Regions from separate parts of the Streptomyces sp. NPDC040405 genome, predicted to be linked through region 1. Evidence: predicted binding sites of a transcription regulator. Region 1 holds the regulator's gene; each other region holds the start of a gene.
What was found. The regulator HrcA, encoded in region 1, represses chaperone genes, less so after heat shock. The targets are predictions, from matches to a motif close to TTNGCACTCNGNNNNNCNGAGTGCNAA.

Region 1 (4,209 bases):
GCCACGTCGGCGGGGTGCGCTGGTGGAACGTCAAGCACCCCGGGGCGTACGCGCAGGCGCTCAGCGAGGGCCGCTCACCGGGCGCCGGGCGCGAGCTGCTGTCCGACGAGGAGCGCCGGGTGGAGCGGATCCTGCTGGAACTGCGGCTGGCCGAGGGGTGCCCGCTGGAGCTGCTGCGCCCGGCCGGTGCGGCGGCCGCGGCGCGGGCGCTGGAGGACGGCCTGCTGGAGCCGGAGCCCTACGGGCAGGGCCGGGCCGTGCTCACCCTCAGGGGCCGCCTGCTGGCCGACGCGGTGGTGCGGGACGTGGTGGACTAGTCGGCCTCGGGCGCCGTGACGAAGTCGATCAACTCCTCCACCCGCCCCAGCAGCTCCGGCCGCAGATCCTTGTAGGAGTGGACGCCGGACAGGATCCGCTGCCAGGCCGCGCCCGTGTTCTCCGGCCAGCCCAGGGCGCGGCACACGCCCGTCTTCCAGTCCTGGCCGCGCGGCACCGTCGGCCAGGCGGGAATGCCCAGCGAGGACGGCTTCACGGCCTCCCACACGTCGATGAAGGGGTGCCCGACGACCAGGACGTTCTCGTCGGTGATCTGCTCGGCGATACGGGACTCCTTGGACCCGGCCACCAGATGGTCCACCAGGACGCCGAGCCGGGCGTCCGGGCCGGGGGAGAAGTCGCGGACGATGGCGGGCAGGTCGTCGACGCCCGCCAGATACTCCACGACGACGCCCTCGATACGCAGATCGTCGCCCCAGACCCGCTCCACCAGCTCCGCGTCGTGGCGGCCCTCCACATAGATGCGCCCGGCGCGGGCGACCCGTGCGCGGGCGCCGGGGACGGCGACCGAACCGGAGGCCGTGCGCTGCGGCGTGCCGGGGGCCGCCGCGCGCGGGCGTACGAGGGTGACGACGCGGCCCTCCAGGAGGAAGCCGCGCGGCTCCATGGGGAAGACGCGATGCTTGCCGAAGCGGTCCTCCAGAGTGACCGTCGGCCCCTGCGCGGTCTTCTCGCAGCGGATCACCGCACCGCAGAACCCCGTGGTGACCTCCTCGACCACGAGGTCCGGGTCCGCGGGGACCTCGGGGGCGGGCTGTTGCCGCTTCCAGGGCGGTGTCAGATCCGATTCGTACTGTCGGCTGCGCATCCGGATGACGATAGCGCGGCCGGCCGACGGGAACGGGTCGTTACCGTGACACGCCGAAGCGCGCGGCCAGTTCGTCGCGTTGGTCACGTACGAAGGCCGCGTCCACGACCGACCCATGGCCGGGGACGTACCGCGCGTCCTCGCCGCCGAGGGCGATCAGCCGGTCGAGGGCGGCGGGCCAGTGGGCGGGGATCGCGTCGGATCCGGCCTGGGGCGGGCCCGACTCCTCGACGAGATCGCCGCAGAACACCACCTCCGTCCGGCCCGGCACCAGAACGGCCAGGTCATGGGCGGTGTGCCCGGGGCCCACGTTCGCCAGCAGCACCGACCGCCCGCCCAGGTCGAGGCTGATCTCCCCGGATACCGCGTGATGGGGCGGTACGAGGTGGTCGACGGCCTCGGCGGCGGCACCGGGGGCCACCCCGTGCCGTACCGCGTCCTCGCGCAGCGCGTCCCGTTCGCGGCGCAGCAGACCGTCGAGACCGGTGGCCCCGTACACCTCGCAGCCCGCGAAGGCGGCCGTGCCCAGGACATGGTCGAAGTGCGGGTGGGTGAGCGCGATCCGGGTCGGCCGTCGGCCGGTCAGCCGGGTGATCTCGGCCCGCAGCGCCGCGCCCTCGCGCAGCGTCGAGCCGGTGTCCACCACGAGGACGTCCGTACGGCCGACGATCACGCCGACCGTGCAGTCCCAGTCCGGCAGCCTGCGGCGGGCGACATCGGGCGCGAGCTCTTCCCACCCGGCCTCTTCCCAACACGTCTTCATACCGAGACGCTAGCTCCAACAGCGATAGCGTGAGGTGTGGCCGGGGCACCGGCGGGGGGCGGCTCTTGCCGTGGCCACCGCACCCCGCCGTACACTGGCTGAGGGGTTCTGGCACTCGTGACCATTGAGTGCCAGACGGACGACCTGATGACACGGCTGGACTGGAGGTGCGCGGGGTGCTCAGCGAACGCAGACTCGAAGTGCTGCGTGCCATTGTCCAGGACTATGTGGGCACCGAGGAGCCGGTCGGCTCCAAGGCGCTCACCGAGCGGCACCGGCTGGGGGTCTCCCCGGCCACGGTGCGCAACGACATGGCCGCGCTGGAGGACGAGGGCTTCATCGCCCAGCCGCACACCAGCGCCGGGCGCATCCCCACGGACAAGGGCTACCGGCTCTTCGTGGACAGGCTGGCCGGAGTGAAGCCGCTGTCCGCCCCGGAGCGGCGCGCCATCCAGAACTTCCTGGACAGCGCCGTCGACCTCGACGACGTGGTGGGGCGCACCGTCCGGCTGCTGGCGCAGCTGACCCGGCAGGTCGCGGTGGTGCAGTATCCGTCGCTGACCCGTTCGACGGTGCGGCATGTGGAGCTGCTGCCGCTGGCCACGGCCCGGGTGATGCTGGTGCTGATCACCGACACCGGGCGGGTCGAGCAGCGCGTGGTGGACTGCCCGGCTCCGATCAGCGACGACTCGCTGGCGGATCTGCGGGCCCGGCTCAACAGCCGGGTCGTGGGGCGGCGGTTCGCGGATGTGCCGCAATTGGTGCAGGATCTTCCGGAGTCCTTCGAACAGGAGGACCGGGGGACGGTCTCGACCGTGCTGGCGACATTGCTCGAAACGCTTGTCGAGGAGACCGAAGAGCGGCTGATGATCGGCGGCACCTCGAACCTCACGCGATTCGTGCATGATTTTCCCCTGACGATTCGGCCCGTGCTGGAGGCACTTGAGGAGCAGGTCGTCCTCCTCAAGCTGCTCGGCGAGCAAGACTCGGGTATGACCGTGCGCATTGGGCATGAGAATGCTCACGAGGGGTTGAATTCCACCTCGGTCGTCGCGGTCGGCTACGGTTCGGGCGACGAAGCCGTCGCCAAACTCGGCGTGGTCGGACCGACCCGCATGGACTACCCCGGAACGATGGGAGCGGTACGCGCAGTGGCACGTTACGTCGGACAGATCCTGGCGGAGTCGTAAGTGGCGACGGACTACTACGCAGTCCTGGGCGTGCAGCGCGATGCCTCGCAGGACGAGATCAAGAAGGCATTCCGCCGGCTCGCACGTGAGCTGCATCCGGATGTGAACCCGGATCCGAAGACCCAGGAGCGGTTCAAGGAGATCAACGCCGCTTACGAGGTCCTGTCGGACCCGCAGAAGAAGCAGGTCTACGACCTGGGCGGGGACCCGTCGGGTTCCGCCGCGGGCGGCGGCGCCGGTGGATTCGGCGCGGGCTTCGGCAACTTCTCCGACATCATGGACGCCTTCTTCGGCACCGCCTCGCAGCGCGGCCCGCGGTCCCGGACCCGGCGCGGCCAGGACGCCATGATCCGCCTCGATGTGGAGCTGAGCGAGGCCGCGTTCGGCACCACCAAGGACATCCAGGTCGACACCGCCGTGGTGTGCACGACCTGCAGCGGTGAGGGCGCGGCGCCGGGTACCTCGGCGCAGACGTGCGACATGTGCCGCGGCCGCGGTGAGGTCTCGCAGGTGACGCGGTCCTTCCTCGGCCAGGTCATGACCTCGCGGCCGTGCCCGCAGTGCCAGGGCTTCGGCACCGTGGTGCCGACCCCGTGCCCGGAGTGCGCGGGCGACGGGCGGATCCGCTCGCGGCGCACGCTGACCGTGAAGATCCCGGCCGGTGTGGACAACGGCACCCGGATCCAGCTCGCGGGCGAGGGCGAGGTCGGCCCGGGCGGCGGCCCGGCGGGCGACCTGTACGTGGAGATCCACGAGGTGCCGCACCCGGTCTTCCAGCGGCGCGGCGACGATATGCACTGCACGGTGACGATCCCGATGACCGCGGCGTCCCTCGGCACCAAGGTGCCGCTGGAGACGCTGGACGGCCTGGAGGAGATCGACATCCGGCCCGGCACCCAGTCCGGCCAGTCGGTCCCGCTGCACCAGCGCGGCATCACCCATCTGCGCGGCGGCGGCCGTGGCGACCTCATCGTGCACGTCGAGGTGACGACCCCGACCAAGCTCGACCCGGAGCAGGAGGAGCTGCTGCGGCGGCTGTCCAAGCTGCGTGGCGAGGAGCGGCCGACAGGGGAGTTCAAGCCGGGGCAGCAGGGGCTGTTCTCGCGCTTGAA
Region 2 (4,209 bases), on a different contig from region 1:
TCACGATCCTCGGCGGCGTGGACGCGCCCACCGCCGAGAAGCTGCTCGCCGAGGGAGGCGGTCATCTGCGCGCCGCCCTCGAAGCGGCCAGGACATAAGCGGCCAAGGCAAAAGCGGCCAAGGCGTAAAAAGAAACGGCGGCGGGGCGGCACCCCTGGGAGAAAGGGTGCCGCCCCGCCGTCGTCAGTGGACGGTGTGACCGACCGGCGCGCGGGGGCGCCGAAGCCGATCAGAAGTCCATGTCACCGCCCGGCATGCCACCCGGGGCGCCCGCCGGAGCGGCCTTCTCGGGCTTGTCGGCGATGACGGCCTCGGTGGTGAGGAACAGCGCGGCGATCGACGCGGCGTTCTGCAGCGCGGAGCGCGTGACCTTGGCCGGGTCGATGATGCCCTCGGCGATCAGGTCGATGTACTCACCGGTCGCGGCGTTGAGGCCGTGACCCGGGGTGAGGTTGCGGACCTTCTCCACCACGACGCCGCCCTCAAGGCCGGCGTTGACGGCGATCTGCTTCAGCGGGGCCTCCAGGGCCAGGCGCACAGCCTGGGCACCGGTGGCCTCGTCACCGTCGAGCTCCAGCTTCTCGAAGACCGAGACGGTCTGGAGCAGGGCCACGCCACCACCGGCGACGATGCCCTCCTCGACGGCGGCCTTGGCGTTGCGCACCGCGTCCTCGATGCGGTGCTTGCGCTCCTTCAGCTCGACCTCGGTCGCGGCACCGGCCTTGATGACGGCCACGCCGCCGGCCAGCTTCGCCAGGCGCTCCTGGAGCTTCTCGCGGTCGTAGTCCGAGTCCGAGTTCTCGATCTCGGCACGGATCTGGTTGACGCGGCCCTGCACCTGGTCGGTGTCGCCCGCGCCGTCCACGATCGTGGTCTCGTCCTTGGTGACCGTGACCTTGCGGGCGCGGCCGAGCAGGTCCAGACCCGCGTTCTCCAGCTTGAGGCCGACCTCCTCGGAGATGACCGTGCCACCGGTGAGGATGGCGATGTCGCCGAGCATGGCCTTGCGGCGGTCACCGAAGCCCGGAGCCTTGACGGCGACGGACTTGAAGGTGCCACGGATCTTGTTGACGACCAGGGTCGCCAGCGCCTCGCCCTCGATGTCCTCGGCGATGATCAGCAGCGGCTTGCCGGACTGCATGACCTTCTCGAGCAGCGGGAGGAGGTCCTTCACGCTGGTGATCTTCGAGTTGACGATCAGGATGTACGGGTCGTCGAGCGACGACTCCATGCGCTCCATGTCCGTCGCGAAGTACGGGGAGATGTAGCCCTTGTCGAAGCGCATGCCCTCGGTGAGCTCAAGCTCCAGCCCGAAGGTCTGCGACTCCTCGACGGTGATGACGCCTTCCTTGCCGACCTTGTCCATCGCCTCGGCGATGAGCTCGCCGATCTGGGTGTCGGCGGCGGAGATGGAGGCGGTGGAGGCGATCTGCTCCTTGGTCTCCACGTCCTTGGCCTGCTCGAGCAGCTGGGCGGAGACGGCCTCGACGGCCTTCTCGATGCCGCGCTTGAGGGCCATCGGGTTGGCGCCCGCGGCTACGTTCCGCAGACCCTCCTTGACCAGCGCCTGGGCGAGGACGGTCGCGGTCGTCGTGCCGTCACCGGCGACGTCGTCCGTCTTCTTCGCGACCTCCTTGACCAGCTCGGCGCCGATCTTCTCGTACGGGTCCTCGAGTTCGATCTCCTTGGCGATGGAAACACCATCGTTGGTGATCGTGGGGGCGCCCCACTTCTTCTCGAGGACGACGTTACGGCCCTTGGGGCCGAGGGTGACCTTGACGGCGTCGGCGAGCTGGTTCATCCCGCGCTCGAGGCCGCGCCGCGCCTCCTCGTCGAACGCGATGATCTTGGCCATGTGAAGTGGTCCTCCCAAGACGGGGTGGATTGCTCCGGACCGCGCCTGGCGCCCGCGACGGACGGCCTGCCTGCCGTGCGGTTCCTTGCCCCGCGCGGCGTCGGCTTGCCTCACCGACCCGATCCTTCTGTCACTCTCACCTTCAGAGTGCTAACGCAATAATTAGCACTCGCCCCATGAGAGTGCAAGCGCCCGACGGGCGTCAAGAGAGGCATGGGGACGGCGTGGGGGATGGTGGCCGCGCGGGGAACCCGGAGACGCGCGGGCATGCCAGAGGGCCCGCCCCCTCGCGGGGTACGAGCCCTCCGGCACTTCTTGTCAGCTGCCTCGCGTTCGGCGCGTCAGCCTACGGCCACGCGGACCATGTCCGCCTGCGGGCCCTTCTGGCCCTGCGAGATCTCGAACTCGACCCGCTGGCCTTCCTCGAGGGTGCGGTAACCGTCCATCTGGATCGCACTGTAGTGGACGAACACGTCCGCACCACCGTCGACCGCGATGAAGCCGTACCCCTTCTCCGCGTTGAACCACTTGACGGTGCCCTGAGCCATTCCTAACTCCCCTATTGCTGGCCCTTGCGCAGGACCGCACTCCGCGGACCCGGGTCAGACCTCACCCCCCGAGTCGAGGGGGGTGTGCGCCGGAACGCGTCGACCGCCGCTGAATGTATCCGTCCCAACGCCCTCTGCAACAGGTCAATTGGACGAGAATTCTGGGCACGGCCGATCGGGAATAAGTGGAGAATTCCTGTGAAGTTCGGGCAAACCTGGCGGGGCATAGGGTATCAACCCGACAAATCGCGCACACACTTTGCGCACAAGTTGACGAGTTCTCATATGCGGTGGCGCCGGGGCCGATGGGGAAGCGGGGCAACTGTATCGCGATTCCACACACGGAATCGCCCCGTCCGTTTCTCCCGGACGGGGCGATTTCCAGAGGTGAGGGGGGTGATGGGGCGTCAGCAACCACCCTCGGCTGTGGGGTCAGCCACCCGCGACCGCGGGGATGATCGACACCCCGGCGCCGTCCGGCGTGGCCGTGGCCAGGCCCTCGGCGAACCGCACGTCGTCGTCGTTGACGTAGACGTTCACGAAGCGGCGCAGCTTGCCGGTGTCGTCCAGGATGCGGGCCGCGATGCCCGTGTGGTTCTTCTCCAGGTCCGCCAGGACCTCGGTGAGGGTCGCGCCCTCGGCACTGACCTCGGCCTGGCCGCCGGTGTAGGTACGCAGGATGGTCGGGATTCGGACGTTGACGCTCATGCGAGGCCTGCCTCTCGGAACGAGTCAAGGGTGGGGCGGATGATGGCGGAGGGGCCCGTAGTGGGGGCCACCGCGTCGAGGGTCTTGAGGCCGTCGCCGGTGTTCAGAACGACGGTCGTCAGGGACGGGTCGAGAAGCCCGTCCTCGATCAGCTTCTTGGTCACGCCGACGGTCACGCCGCCCGCGGTCTCCGCGAAGATCCCCTCGGTGCGGGCGAGCAGCTTGATCGCGTCGACCACCTGCTCGTCGGTGACGTCCTCCACCGCGCCGCCGGTGCGGCGCGCGATGTCGAGGACGTACGGGCCGTCCGCCGGGTTGCCGATGGCCAGCGACTTGGCGATGGTGTTCGGCTTCTGCGGGCGCACCACGTCGTGGCCCGCCTTGAAGGCGGCGGAGACCGGGGAGCAGCCCTCGGCCTGGGCGCCGAAGATCTTGTACGGCTTGTCCTCGACCAGACCGAGCGCGATCAGCTCCTTGAGCCCCTTGTCGATCTTGGTGAGCTGGGAGCCGGAGGCGATCGGGATGACGATCTGGTCCGGCAGCCGCCAGCCGAGCTGCTCGCAGATCTCGTACGCCAGGGTCTTGGAGCCCTCGCCGTAGTACGGCCGCAGGTTGACGTTGACGAAGCCCCAGCCCTCGCCCACGGGGTCGCCGATCAGCTCGCTGCAGAAGCGGTTGACGTCGTCGTACGTGCCCTCGATGCCGACCAGCTCACCGCCGTAGACGGCGGCCATGACGACCTTGCCCGCCTCCAGGTCGTGCGGGATGAAGACGCACGAGCGGAAGCCGGAACGGGCGGCCGCGGCGCCCACCGCACCGGCCAGGTTGCCGGTGGAGGAGCAGGACAGCGTGGTGAAGCCGAACGTGCGGGCCGCCTGGACGGCGATGGCGACGACCCGGTCCTTGAAGGAGTGGGTCGGGTTGCCGGAGTCGTCCTTGACGTGCAGCTCGCCGGTGATGCCCAGCTCACGGGCGAGCCGGTCGGCCTTGACGAGCTGGGTGAAGCCCGGGCTCAGGCTGGGGAGTGTGGCCACGTCGGCGGGGACGGGCAGCAGCGGCGCATAGCGCCAGATGTTGTCCGGACCGGCCTCGATCTGC
Region 3 (4,209 bases), on a different contig from region 1:
GTGCGCGTGGCCGTGGCCGTGGCCACCGGCGTCGGCCTCTTCCTCGGCCGGCTTCTCGACCACCAGGGTCTCGGTGGTGAGCAGCAGCGACGCGATGGACGCGGCGTTCTCCAGCGCGGAGCGGGTGACCTTGACCGGGTCGATGACGCCGGCCTTCACCAGGTCGCCGTACTCCTCGGTCGCGGCGTTGTAGCCGTGGCCCTTCTCCAGCTCGGCGACCTTCGAGGTGATGACGTAGCCCTCGAGGCCCGCGTTCTCCGCGATCCAGCGCAGCGGCTCGACGACGGCGCGGCGGACGACGGCGACACCGGTGGCCTCGTCGCCCTCCTTGCCCAGGCCGCCTTCCAGCACCTTGGCGGCGTGGACGAGCGCGGAGCCACCACCGGAGACGATGCCCTCCTCGACCGCGGCGCGGGTCGCGGAGATGGCGTCCTCCAGACGGTGCTTCTTCTCCTTGAGCTCGACCTCGGTGGCCGCGCCCACGCGGATCACGCACACGCCACCGGCCAGCTTCGCGAGGCGCTCCTGGAGCTTCTCGCGGTCCCAGTCGGAGTCCGTGGACTCGATCTCGGCCTTGATCTGGGCGATGCGACCGGCCACGTCGTCGGAGTTGCCGCCGCCGTCGACGATGGTGGTGTCGTCCTTGGTGACGGTCACGCGACGGGCGGTGCCCAGCACGTCCAGACCGGCCTGGTCGAGCTTGAGGCCGACCTCCTCGGCGATGACGGTGGCACCGGTGAGGGTGGCGATGTCGCCGAGCATGGCCTTGCGGCGGTCACCGAAGCCGGGGGCCTTCACGGCGACGGCGTTGAAGGTGCCGCGGATCTTGTTGACGACGAGGGTGGAGAGGGCCTCGCCCTCGACGTCCTCGGCGATGATCAGCAGCGGCTTGCTGGCGCCGGCCTGGATGACCTTCTCCAGCAGCGGCAGCAGGTCCTGGATCGAGCCGATCTTGCCCTGGTGGATCAGGATGTACGGGTCGTCGAGGACGGCCTCCATACGCTCCTGGTCGGTCACCATGTACGGCGAGAGGTAGCCCTTGTCGAAGGACATGCCCTCGGTGAAGTCCAGCTCGAGACCGAAGGTGTTGGACTCCTCGACGGTGATGACACCGTCCTTGCCGACCTTGTCCATCGCCTCGGCGATCAGCTCGCCGACCTGCTTGTCCTGGGCGGACAGCCCGGCGACGGCGGCGATGTCGGACTTGGAGTCGATCGGGCTGGCGGTCGCGAGGAGGTCCTCGGACACGGCCTTGACCGCGGCGTCGATGCCCTTCTTCAGGGCGGCCGGGGAGGCACCGGCGGCCACGTTGCGCAGGCCCTCGCGGACCAGCGCCTGGGCCAGCACGGTGGCGGTGGTGGTGCCGTCACCCGCGATGTCGTTGGTCTTGGTCGCCACCTCCTTGACGAGCTGGGCGCCAAGGTTCTCGTACGGGTCCTCGACCTCGACCTCGCGGGCGATCGTGACACCGTCGTTGGTGATGGTCGGAGCACCGAACTTCTTGTCGATGACGACGTTGCGGCCGCGGGGGCCGATCGTCACCTTGACGGTGTCCGCAAGCTTGTTCACGCCGCGCTCAAGGGCGCGACGGGCGTCCTCGTCGAACTTCAGGATCTTCGCCATGGTTGCGTATGTCCTCTCATTGCGATCCTCGGCCGCCGTACGTCAGGCAGCCGCCGTCGCGTCAAAAAAAACGAACCGCGCCCCGACCCCGGGTATCTGTGACACGGGCACCGGGGCGCGGCTCAAGGCAAAACTTCGGTGATTACTTCTCGACGATCGCGAGGACGTCGCGAGCCGAGAGGACGAGGTACTCCTCGCCGCTGTACTTCACCTCGGTGCCGCCGTACTTGCTGTAGAGCACGACGTCGCCGACGGAGACGTCGAGCGGAAGCCGCTTGCCGTCCTCGAAACGGCCCGGGCCGACGGCCAGGACGACGCCCTCCTGGGGCTTCTCCTTGGCGGTGTCCGGGATGACCAGGCCAGAGGCCGTGGTCTGCTCGGCCTCGACGGCCTGGACCACGATGCGGTCCTCAAGCGGCTTGATGGCAACCTTGGAGCTGGCGGTCGTCACGATCCGACCTCCCCCTTCGGAGATCTCACGGGGTTAACTGTCTGAGGTGGCGACCAGGTGGATCCGTCGTCGCGGGTGCCGGACCTGCCCGTCGCTGTGTAGCTGGCACTCCGCAGTGCCGAGTGCCAGCCCTGACATTATGACGCGGTTAGCACTCCGTCAACCAGAGTGCCAAGCGAGGCGGCGGCGGACCGCACGGGCGTCCGGTGTCCGGCCGCTCAGATGTAGTCCTCCAGCCGCGCCACGGTGAAGCCCTGCGCCTGCACCTCCCGCAGCAGCTCGGTGATCATGTCGGTCATGGTGTGCCCGTCCAGCTCTGCCGGGCCGCGGAAGTGCGCGAGCACGATGTCCCCCGGCCGCAGCCCGCTCCCGGAGCGGTACACGAGCCCCTTGGGCTCCATCTCGGCGCGCCACAGCACCGCCTTGTTCAGCCCGCACTCCGCCGCCGCCGCCAGCGTGTTCCGGTCGTAGTCCCCGTACGGCGGGCGGAAGAGGTGGGGCTCCAGCCCGAGGCGTTCGTGGAGAACGTCCTGCTGGCCGCAGATCTCGTGCAGCTGGGTCTCGTAGTCCTTGCCCGCCAGGCTGGGGTGGGTGAGCGTGTGGTTGCCGACCCGGTTGCCGAGTTCGCGCAGCGCGCGGAAGTAGTCGTAGTGGTCGCCGATCACCTCGTCCTCCAGGAACTGGGTGAACGGCAGACCGAGGTCCCGGGCCTGGTCGATGAAGGCCGGGTCCTTCTCGATCCCGTCGTCGAGCGTCAGGAAAACCACCCGATCGGTGGTGGCCACTTGCCGGATGACGGTCGCCAGCCCCTGCACCGGCGGCCACACCGGCGCGAGCGCGGGCTTGACCGGGGGCGGGGGCGGCGGGTCCAGCGGGCGGTCGAGCCCCCAGCGGCGGTAGCCGTCCGGGGGCGGCGAGCCGGAGGCCCGGGACAGGGCGTGCGACGAGGGGGAGGCCGACCGCGTGTGACCGGCCGCCTTCCCCGTCCTGGCGTGCGGCCCGGGGCCACCGCAGCCGACGAGTACGGCCGCCGCGGCGGCGAGAACCAGACACCTGGAGAGACCAGCGTTGATCATCATCACACAACCGATCTTCATCTCTACGGGGCGCGGACGCGCGACACGCGGGTACGGATGCGCTCCCCGGAGCGGGGAGAATGGGCCATGTGGACGTTGACGCCTTCGACTCACTGCTCGGCGACGAGGGGCAGGCGCTGCTCTCCGCGTTGCGGAACTACGACCCGGCGCAGGAGCTGGCCATCGCGACCCGGCTGCGCCGTGACCATCCGGCCGCCCTGGTCTCGGCGGCCCTGACGCAGGCACAGCTGCGGCAGCGGGCTGTGCCCAAGTTCGGGGCCGAGGACGCCCATCGCATGTACTTCACGCCGAACGGCGTCGAGCAGTCCACCCGTACCTCCGTCGCCGCCTACCGCGCCGACCGGCTGGCCGGGTTCGGGGTGCGCCGCGTGGCCGATCTGTGCTGCGGCATCGGCGGCGACGCGATCGCGATGGCGCGGGCCGGGCTCACCGTCCTGGCCGTCGACCGCGATCCGCTGACCTGTGCGGTCGCCCGGGCCAACGCCGGCGCGCTGGGCCTGTCGCAGCTCATCGAGGTGCGCTGCGCCGATGTCACCGGGATCGACACCTCGTCGTACGACGCGGTGTTCGTGGACCCCGCCCGGCGCGGCGGCCGGGGCCGGGTCTTCGACCCCGAGGCGTACTCCCCGCCGCTGTCCTGGGCCATCGAGGCCGCCCGTACGACCCCGCGCGCCGCCCTCAAGATCGCGCCCGGGATTCCGCACGAGGCGGTGCCGGAGGACGCGGAGGCCGAGTGGATCTCGGACCACGGGAACGTGAAGGAGGCGGTGCTGTGGTTCGGCACCGCGCGCCCGAGCATGCGCCGCGCCACGCTGCTGCCCTCCGGCCACTCCCTGCTGGGCACCCGGCAGCTCCCGGACCCCGAGACCGGCCCGGTCGGCCGCTGGCTGTACGAACCGGACGGCGCCGTCATCCGCGGCCACCTCGTGGCGGACGTCGCGGCCCGGATCGGCGGCCGCCTCATCGACCCGACGATCGCCTACATCACGGCGGACGAGCTGCGCCCGACGCCGTACGCCACCGCGTACGAGATCACCG
Region 4 (4,209 bases), on a different contig from region 1:
CTCGTCGGTAGCCTCGTTGAGCGCGCCGCCCTGGACGATCGGCTTGTTCCGGCTGTACGGATACGACGGGTACAGCTCTTCTATCTGCTTGGCGCTCAGCCGGCTCGACGCCAGGGCGCGGTCCACCTCGTCCTGCATGTTGCCGCGCAGGTCCCAGGCCATGGCCTTGAGCCAGGCGACCGAGTCGACCGGGGTCCACTTCTCGGGCTTGTAGCCGTCGTTCTCGAAGCCCAGTGCCGCGTATTCGACCGACAGCGCCTTGCCCTCGTGGTCCTTGAGGTAGGCGTTGACCCCGTCGGAGTAGGCCCGCAGATACCTCTTGGTCGACGGCGACAGCTTGGTGTCGTATTCCTGCTGCGCCACCCGGCGCCAGCCCATGGTGCGCAGGAACGCGTCGGTCTCCACCTGGCCGGGACCGAACATCTCCGAGAGCCGACCGGCCGTCATATGACGGCGGACGTCCATCTCCCAGAAGCGGTCCTGGGCCTGGACGAAGCCCTGGGCGCGGAAGAGGTCCTCCGGCGAATTGCCGTAGATCTGGGGTATGCCGTTGCCGTCGCGCTTGACCTGTACGGGATCGGAAAGCCCCTTGACCTGGAGCGACCCCGTGGTCTCCGGGAAGGAGGCCCGCACGGTACTGATACTCCAGTACGTGCCGAAGCCGAGACCCCCCACGAGCAGCAGCACGACTGCGATCACGAGCAGGCGGAGACGTCGGCTCTTCTTCTTGGGAGAAGAGCCGGTTTTGTTGGCGGGCATCGCTGTCCTTCGAGGGGCAGGGTGATCCTGGAGTGCTGGAGCAACCATAGGCGCAGCGCTGTCGCCGCCCCTACGCGGAGTCATGACTGACGCCGTCCACCGGCCATCGGACCGGGTCCGCCGACCCTCTCCCACACCTCCGCGGGCGGCCCGTGTGCGGCCCGTGTGGAAGGCCCGCGTCAAGAACCCGTAAAATGTTAGGTAAGGCAATGAAGTTCCGGTCGGCTGGGATCCGTTCACATCGTCCCCGAAGATCCCGCCGCTCACGTGAGAAAGGTTCGGCCCCTGACTGTCCACCACCTCAATGAACTGCTGCTGGTCTGCTCCCTCGTCCTGCTCGTCGCGGTGGCGGCCGTAAGGATCTCCTCCCGCAGCGGGCTGCCCACCCTGCTTCTGTACCTCGGGATGGGCGTCGCCCTGGGCACGGACGGGCTCGGCGTCACCTTCAACAACGCCGAACTGACGCAGGTCATCGGCTACGCCGCGCTGGTCGTGATCCTTGCCGAGGGCGGCCTGGGCACCAAGTGGCGCGAAATCAAACCCGCGCTGCCGACGGCCGCCGCGCTGTCGACCGTGGGCGTCGCGGTGAGCGTGGGAGTCACCGCGGCGGCGGCGCACTATGTGGTGGGGCTGGACTGGCGGCAGGCACTGATCATCGGCGCGGTGGTGTCGTCCACGGACGCGGCGGCGGTCTTCTCCGTGCTGCGCAAGGTGCCGCTGCCCAAGCGGCTCACCGGCACCCTGGAGGCCGAATCGGGCTTCAACGACGCCCCGGTGGTGATCCTGGTCGTCGCCTTCTCCAGCCAGGGCCCGATCGACTCCTGGTACCTCATGATCGGCGAGATCGCGCTGGAGCTGGCGATCGGCGCCGCCATCGGTCTCGCGATCGGCTGGCTCGGCTCGTACGGCCTGCGCCGGGTGGCCCTGCCCGCCTCGGGTCTGTACCCGATCGCGGTGATGGCCATCGCGGTCGTCGCGTACGCGGGCGGCGCGCTGGCACACGGCTCCGGCTTCCTCGCCGTCTACCTCGCCTCGCTCGTCATGGGCAACGCGAAGCTGCCCCACTGGCCGGCCACCCGCGGTTTCGCCGAGGGGCTCGGCTGGCTCGCCCAGATCGGCATGTTCGTCCTGCTCGGGCTGCTGGTGACGCCGCACGAACTGGCCGACGACATCTTGCCGGCCGTCGTCGTCGGGCTGGTGCTGACCATGGTTGCCCGGCCCGTGTCGGTGCTGGTGAGCACGACGCCGTTCCGGGTGGCCTGGCGGGAGAAGATCCTGCTGTCCTGGGCCGGGCTGCGCGGCGCGGTGCCGATTGTGCTCGCGACGATCCCCATGGTCGGGGAGGTGCCCGACAGCCGCCGGATCTTCAACATCGTCTTCGTCCTCGTGATCATCTACACCCTGGTCCAGGGACCGACACTGCCGTGGCTCGCCACCCGGCTGCGGCTGGAGGAAACGGAGGGCACCGCGGACCTGGGCATCGAATCGGCGCCGCTGGAACGGCTGCGCGGCCATCTGCTGTCGGTTTCGATCCCCAAGGACTCCCGGATGCACGGGGTGGAGGTCGCCGAGCTGCGGCTGCCGCCCGGCGCCGCGGTCACCCTCGTCGTCCGGGGCGGCTCCAGCTTCGTCCCCCTGCCCTCGACCGTGCTGCGGCGGGGCGACGAACTCCTGGTGGTGGCCACCGACCCGGTGCGGGACGCGGCCGAACAGCGGCTGCGGGCGGTCGGCCGGGGCGGCAAGCTGGCGGGCTGGCTGGGCACCGGCGGCGGCTGACAGCGTGGCGTAGGTCACCGTGTGCCGTACTGCGGTGGACTGGCAGGCTGGAATGCTGCACTATGGAGCGTCGTTAGCACTCAACGAGTGAGAGTGCCAGGAGGAAGTACGTGCCGACCTACCAGTACCAGTGCACCGAGTGCGGCGAGGGCCTCGAGGCGGTGCAGAAGTTCACCGACGACGCGCTCACCGAATGCCCCCAGTGCCAGGGACGCCTGAAGAAGGTGTTCTCCGCGGTCGGCATCGTCTTCAAGGGCTCCGGCTTCTACCGGAACGACAGCCGCTCCTCGTCCAGCAGCTCGGGCAGCGGCTCGAAGTCCGCGGCGAAGAGCGACAGCGGCTCGTCGTCGGACAAGTCGGCGGACAAGACCTCGTCGTCTTCGTCGTCCTCCTCCTCGGACACCTCCTCGGGGTCGTCCTCGTCATCTTCGTCGTCGACGTCTTCCTCGTCGACCACGTCGTCGTCGAGCAGCACCAGCTCGGCCGCCTGACCCCGTACGCAGCGCGCCCCCGCCGCTTCCTCCCGGGAAGCCGCGGGGGCGCGCTGCGTCCGGGCGCCGTCGGGCGTGGCCGGTGTCCGGGCACTGCCGGGCGGGGCTGGCTAGGGTGATCACATGGCCGAGACGAGCAGCACCCAAGCAGACATAGGGGTCATCGGAGGGTCGGGGCTCTACGCCTTCCTCGACGATGTGACCGAGATCACCGTGGAGACTCCCTACGGGCCTCCGAGCGATTCGCTCTTCCTCGGCGACATCGCGGGACGGCGAGTCGCCTTCCTGCCCCGGCACGGCCGCAAGCACCATCTGCCGCCGCACCGGATCAACTACCGCGCCAATCTGTGGGCCCTGCGCGCGGTCGGGGTGCGCCAGGTGTTCGGGCCGTGCGCGGTGGGCGGACTGCGGCCGGAATACGGACCGGGGACGCTGCTGGTGCCGGACCAGCTGGTGGACCGCACCAAGGGACGTACGCAGACCTACTTCGACGGTGAGCCGCTCCCGGACGGGCGGGTGCCGAACGTGGTGCACACGACCTTCGCGGACCCGTACTGCCCGGTGGGGCGGCAGGCAGCGGTGACGGCGGCACGCGGGCGCGACTGGGAACCGGTCGACGGCGGAACGGTGTGCGTGGTCGAAGGGCCGCGCTTCTCCACCCGGGCGGAATCGCGCTGGCACGCCGCGCAGGGCTGGTCGGTGGTCGGGATGACGGGACATCCGGAAGCGGTGCTCGCCCGTGAACTGGAGCTGTGCTACACGTCGTTGACGCTGGTCACCGATCTGGACGCGGGAGTGGAGACCGGTGAGGGCGTCTCGCACGCCGAGGTGCTGAAGGTGTTCGGCGAGAACGTCGGGCGGCTGCGCGAGGTGCTCTTCGACGCGGTGAGCGGCCTTCCCGACAACGCCGACCGGGACTGCCTGTGCGCGCACGGGCACGACGGCTGGGACCTGGGGATAGAGCTGCCGTAGCGGGCGCGCCGGCGGGCCGCGGGCCTGGGCGGCGCCGGTGTGGGGCCGCCTGTGTGGGCGGCGGCGGTACGGGTGTGCACTCCTGTGGGGGACCAAGTTGTCCACAAGACGTCGGCCGTCCACAGGCCCCGGCGGGATCGGGCGGAGCCGGGCATGGTGATGGGGCCAGAAGCTCCTCGGCTCCTCACGGCAGGCGGTGTTGTGCCATGTC

Region 2: groL (chaperonin GroEL) is a predicted target of HrcA. The motif match lies at 2,018-2,044, and genes of this name have one in related genera.
Region 3: groES (co-chaperone GroES) is a predicted target of HrcA. The motif match lies at 2,223-2,249, and genes of this name have one in related genera.
Region 4: ACZ59A_RS09620 (FmdB family zinc ribbon protein) is a predicted target of HrcA. The motif match lies at 2,609-2,635, and genes of this name have one in related genera.

Annotation. Positions count from the first base shown of each region.
Region 1 is NZ_JBVIVI010000001.1:1,063,116-1,067,324, reverse strand. It holds gene hemW (radical SAM family heme chaperone HemW) at 1-317, shown strand, start outside; gene ACZ59A_RS04775 (DUF3097 domain-containing protein) at 314-1,144, opposite strand; gene ACZ59A_RS04770 (MBL fold metallo-hydrolase) at 1,185-1,907, opposite strand; gene hrcA (heat-inducible transcriptional repressor HrcA) at 2,084-3,097, shown strand; gene dnaJ (molecular chaperone DnaJ) at 3,098-4,209, shown strand, end outside.
Region 2 is NZ_JBVIVI010000005.1:246,362-250,570, reverse strand. It holds gene murQ (N-acetylmuramic acid 6-phosphate etherase) at 1-98, shown strand, start outside; gene groL (chaperonin GroEL) at 230-1,855, opposite strand; gene ACZ59A_RS22395 (cold-shock protein) at 2,197-2,403, opposite strand; gene ACZ59A_RS22390 (MoaD/ThiS family protein) at 2,836-3,111, opposite strand; gene thrC (threonine synthase) at 3,108-4,209, opposite strand, start outside.
Region 3 is NZ_JBVIVI010000002.1:254,148-258,356, reverse strand. It holds gene groL (chaperonin GroEL) at 1-1,623, opposite strand, end outside; gene groES (co-chaperone GroES) at 1,766-2,074, opposite strand; gene ACZ59A_RS08485 (polysaccharide deacetylase family protein) at 2,293-3,153, opposite strand; gene ACZ59A_RS08480 (THUMP-like domain-containing protein) at 3,231-4,209, shown strand, end outside.
Region 4 is NZ_JBVIVI010000002.1:507,871-512,079, reverse strand. It holds gene ACZ59A_RS09630 (penicillin acylase family protein) at 1-759, opposite strand, end outside; gene ACZ59A_RS09625 (potassium/proton antiporter) at 1,027-2,535, shown strand; gene ACZ59A_RS09620 (FmdB family zinc ribbon protein) at 2,646-3,026, shown strand; gene ACZ59A_RS09615 (S-methyl-5'-thioadenosine phosphorylase) at 3,150-3,998, shown strand; gene ACZ59A_RS09610 (RcpC/CpaB family pilus assembly protein) at 4,205-4,209, shown strand, end outside.